Regions from separate parts of the Cryptosporangium japonicum genome, predicted to be linked through region 2. Evidence: riboswitches for the same ligand, from Rfam matches in the RefSeq annotation. Region 2 holds a riboswitch; the other holds the start of a gene.
The links. Region 2 has a riboswitch for S-adenosylmethionine ahead of ABD437_RS33090 (aminotransferase class V-fold PLP-dependent enzyme). Riboswitches for the same ligand answer to the same signal wherever they lie in the genome.

Region 1 (2,195 bases), on a different contig from region 2:
GAGGCCGAGGACATGGTGAAGGGCACGGTTTCGGCCGTGGCGTACACAACCGTCTTTCTCGCCCTGGCCTGGTGGCGCTTTCTCCGGAAAGACATCGTCAGTTGATCGGCATCCGGTAGTCGCATCCCTGACGAGTCCGCCCCTTTGCGGGGCGCGGACTGCGACCATGCAGCAGACCACCTTCGCACCCAAAGGATCGTGTGATGTTCAAAAAGCTCTCGGCGATGTTCGGCGGCGGCGCGTCCGTCGATACCGTGCTCGCCTCTCCGCACACCCGGCCGGGCGACGTGCTCCGCGGCGAGGTGCGGATCAGTGGCGGCAACGTCGAGATGGTCGTCGACCGGGTGGAACTCGAACTGGTCGCCAAGGTCGAGGTGGAGGGTGAGTCCGCCGGCGGGGACGACTACGAGTACAACACGATGCTGCCGTTCCAGCGCCTGCACCTCGGGCACCGGTTCAGCCTGCAGCCGGGCGCTCGGCACGCGGTTCCGTTCGAGCTCGCCGTGCCGTGGGAGACGCCGGTGACCACGGTCAACGGGTACCCGCTGCACGGCATGCAGCTCGGCGTGCGCACCGAGCTGGAGCTGGCCGGTTCGCTGGACAAGGGCGACATGGACCCGATCCAGGTCAACCCGCTGCCGGCGCAGGCCCGCCTGCTCGACGCGTTCAGCCGGCTCGGTTTCCAGTTCAAGGGCGCCGACCTGGAGCGGGGCACGCTCTACGGGTCGCGGCTGCCGTTCTACCAGGAGATCGAGTACTACCCGGCGCACCAGTACGCCGGTTCGATCAACGAGCTCGAGGTCACGTTCATCTCCGGCCCGCAGTCGATGGACGTGCTGCTGGAGCTGGACAAGCGCGGCGGCTTCCTGACGTCCGGCAGCGACGCCTACAACCGGTTCACCGTGCAGTACGCGGGCGCCGAACAGCTCAACTGGGAGCAGTGGCTCCACGAGCACCTGCAGATCCTGACGCAACGGAGGGGAATGTTCCACTGAGTCATGGCGCCCGCACAGTGAGCCAGGTAACTCCCACCGAGTGTGCGGAATCGATTTGGCTCGCTGGGCGGGCGCCGTAAACTGGGCGTCACAACTTCATAGGAACTCATCCAGAGGGGCAGAGGGATACGGCCCGGTGAAGCCCCGGCAACCATCGCATCCAGCGAATCGCGCACAGCGAGGTAGATGCGACAGGTGCCAACTCCGTCCCGGTTGAACCGGGAGAGATGAGGATGGCCTCGCCATGACGTCGCTGCTTGCTGCCCAGGACACCACCAGCCCCGCTCGCGTGCTGCGCTGCCGGAACTGCGGTGCGGAGTTCCCGCTCATCGCCATCCACGCCTGTGCCGAGTGTTTCGGCCCGCTGGAGGTCGGTTACGACGCCGACGCGCTCGCGTCGGTGACCCGGGAACAGATCGAGGCGGGTCCGCAGAACATCTGGCGCTACGCGCCGCTCCTTCCCGTCGGCCAGAACGCCGACGACCGGGTTTCGCTCAACCCGGGTCTGACGCCGCTGGTCCGCGCCGACCGGCTGGCCGCCGCGATCGGCCTGAACGCCCCGCTCTGGGTCAAGGACGACTCCGCGAACCCCACCCACTCGTTCAAGGACCGGGTGGTCTCGCTGGCGCTCACCGCCGCGAAGGGCCTGGGCTACAGCTCGGTGGCCTGTGCCTCCACCGGGAACCTGGCCAACTCGGTGGCCGCGCACGCCGCCCGCGTCGGCTGGCAGGCCACCGTGTTCATCCCGGCCGACCTGGAGCCCAGCAAGATCCTCGCCTCCGCGGTGTACAACCCCCGCCTGGTCGCCGTCGACGGCAGCTACGACGACGTCAACCGCCTGACCAGCGAACTGCAGGAGGACGACGCGTTCGAGTCGACCGCGTTCGTCAACCAGAACGTGCGGCCGTACTACGCCGAGGGCTCCAAGACGCTCGGCTACGAGGTGGCCGAGCAGCTCGGGTGGCGTCTCCCGGCGCAGGTCGTGGTCCCGATCGCATCCGGTTCGCTGCTCACCAAGATCGACAAGGCGTTCGGCGAGTTGGTGAAGGCCGGCATCGTCGCTTCCCGGGACTGGACGGTCTTCGGCGCGCAGTCGGCCGGCTGCTCGCCGGTCTACACCGCGTTCGCCGAGGGCCACGACGTCGTCCGCCCGGTGAAGCCGACCGGCATCGCGAAGTCGCTGAACATCGGCAACCCGGC
Region 2 (2,195 bases):
GGATCTCGGCGATGATCGTCACCGGCAGCATGCTCGCGTAGTTGCTGATCAGGTCGGTCTCCGGGTCGACCCGGTCGAGCAGCTCGTCGGCGAGCTCACCGACCCGCCCGCGCAGCGACGCCATCGCGCGCGCGGTGAAGACGCGGGAGACCAGCCGGCGGTAACGGGTGTGGACCGGCGGATCGACCGCGAGCATCGACGGCGGCGTCACCGGGCCGATCGTCCGCTGCGGGCGGGTCATCACCCAGCGGGCGGCCGGCGGGAGGGCGTCCGGATCGGAGACGACGCCGAACGCGTCACTGCGCAGCGCCGCCTCGGCGATGCGGTGGTGGGCGGTCGCGGCCAGGAACGACCCGCGCACGATCGGCGCGCGGTCGCGGATCCGGGTGTAGAGCGGGAACGGGTCGTCCCGGGTGGAGCGGTCGGAGAACAGCCGCGCCTGCAGGTCACCCTGCTTGCGGGCACGGTTCATCGCCAGCCGGGCGACGCCGTGCCGCGTCGACCAGGAGCCGGCGGCGAGCAGCTCGGCGTGCAGGCGGTTCGGGCGCTCTCGGGTCTCCATCGAGCCTCCAGACGTACGACGTACGTCTTACGTACACCGTACGTCGCCTAGCCGTCAACGTGAATCACCGTTAACATCTCGGCCCATGGAGCTCACCGAGGCCCGAACCCGATTCGCCGAACTACGCCAGTGGACCGAGGGGGTCCGACCCGAGGAACTCGACGAGATCTGGGCCGCGTTACCGACCGCCCGCGTCGACGACGTCCTCGGGGCGTGGAAGGGCGCCGACTTCGCCACCGGGCACCCGCTGCACCAGGGCCTGGCCGACGCCCGCTGGTACGGCAAGACGTTCGTCAGCGCCTCCGACGCCAAACCGCTGATCTGCCGGGACGAGAACGGCGCGCTCTTCTCCGACCTCGCGCTCGGTCGCGGCGGTGAGGCCTCGCTCTGGGCGGTCGAGTTCCGCGGCGAGGTCACCGCGACGATGGTGTACGACGCCCAGCCGGTGTTCGACCACTTCAAATGGGTCGACGACCGCACGCTGATGGGGATCATGAACGGCAAGTCGCCGCTGATCTTCCACGCGGGCCACCACTACTACTTCCTGTTGGAACGCGTATAGTCCGGCCCTAGGTCATGAGTGTCAGCGTCAAGCCCCGGCTCGCTGGCCGGCAACCCTCCACGGTTCGCGGTGGGGTGCCCCGGGTGAAGACCTGGCCCGACCGCGGTCCTCGCGGCGGGCAAGCGCGGACCTCCTGACCGGGGTCCCCTGTGCCAGGAGCGACGCCTCGTGCTGACCCGTGCCCGCCCCGCCGTGACCGCCGGACCGGCCCCCGACCTGACCGTGCTCGGGGGTGACCTGCCGGTCGTGCTCTCCGACGGCACGCTCACCGACCACGTCAACCTCGACTACGCCGCGACCGCGCCCTGCCTGTCCGCGGCCGCCGACGCCGTGAACTCGATCCTGCCCTGGTACGCCAGCGTGCACCGGGGCGCGGGCGCGGCGTCGCAGCGCTGCACGCTCGCCTACGAGCGGGCGCGCCAGACGATCGGCGACTTCGTCGGCGCCCGCCCGGACGACCACGTGATCTTCACCCGCAACACCACCGACGCGCTGAACCTGCTGGCCCGGGCGCTGCCGACCGGCACCACCGTCGTCGGCTGGGCCGGTGAGCACCACGCGAACCTGCTGCCCTGGCGCGGCACCGTGTCGCTGCCCGTGCCACGCAGCGCGGCCGAGGCGATTGCCGCACTCCAAGCCGCGCTGGAGGCCCACTCCGGCCGGAACGTGCTGGTCACCGTCACCGGGGCCTCGAACGTCACCGGCGAGGTGTGGCCGCTGGCCGCGCTGACCGAGGTGGCGCACCGGCACGGCGCGCGCATCGCCGTCGACGCCGCCCAGCTCGCGCCGCACCGGGCGGTGTCACTGGCCGCCGACGGCATCGACTACCTCGCGCTGTCCGGGCACAAGCTCTACGCGCCGTTCGGCGCCGGCGTGCTGGCCGGACGGGCCGACTGGCTCGACGCCGCGGATCCGTACCTGGCCGGCGGCGGCGCCACCGCCTACGTCGCCCCGGTGACCGACGGTGACCTGATCGGGTACGCCGTGGACTGGAACTCCGGGCCCGCCCGCCACGAGGCCGGAACCCCGAACCTGCTCGGCGCGGTGGCGCTCGCCGCGGTCGGCGCGGCG

Region 1: another riboswitch for S-adenosylmethionine. It lies ahead of thrC (threonine synthase); the one in region 2 lies ahead of ABD437_RS33090 (aminotransferase class V-fold PLP-dependent enzyme).

Annotation. Positions count from the first base shown of each region.
Region 1 covers NZ_BAAAGX010000029.1:20,776-22,970, forward strand. The annotation lists gene ABD437_RS33325 (ABC transporter permease) at 1-105, shown strand, start outside; gene ABD437_RS33330 (sporulation protein) at 204-995, shown strand; SAM riboswitch class I at 1,099-1,229, shown strand; gene thrC (threonine synthase) at 1,240-2,195, shown strand, end outside.
Region 2 covers NZ_BAAAGX010000028.1:323,803-325,997, forward strand. The annotation lists gene ABD437_RS33080 (cytochrome P450) at 1-562, opposite strand, end outside; gene ABD437_RS33085 (DUF4334 domain-containing protein) at 648-1,124, shown strand; SAM riboswitch class IV at 1,135-1,255, shown strand; gene ABD437_RS33090 (aminotransferase class V-fold PLP-dependent enzyme) at 1,317-2,195, shown strand, end outside.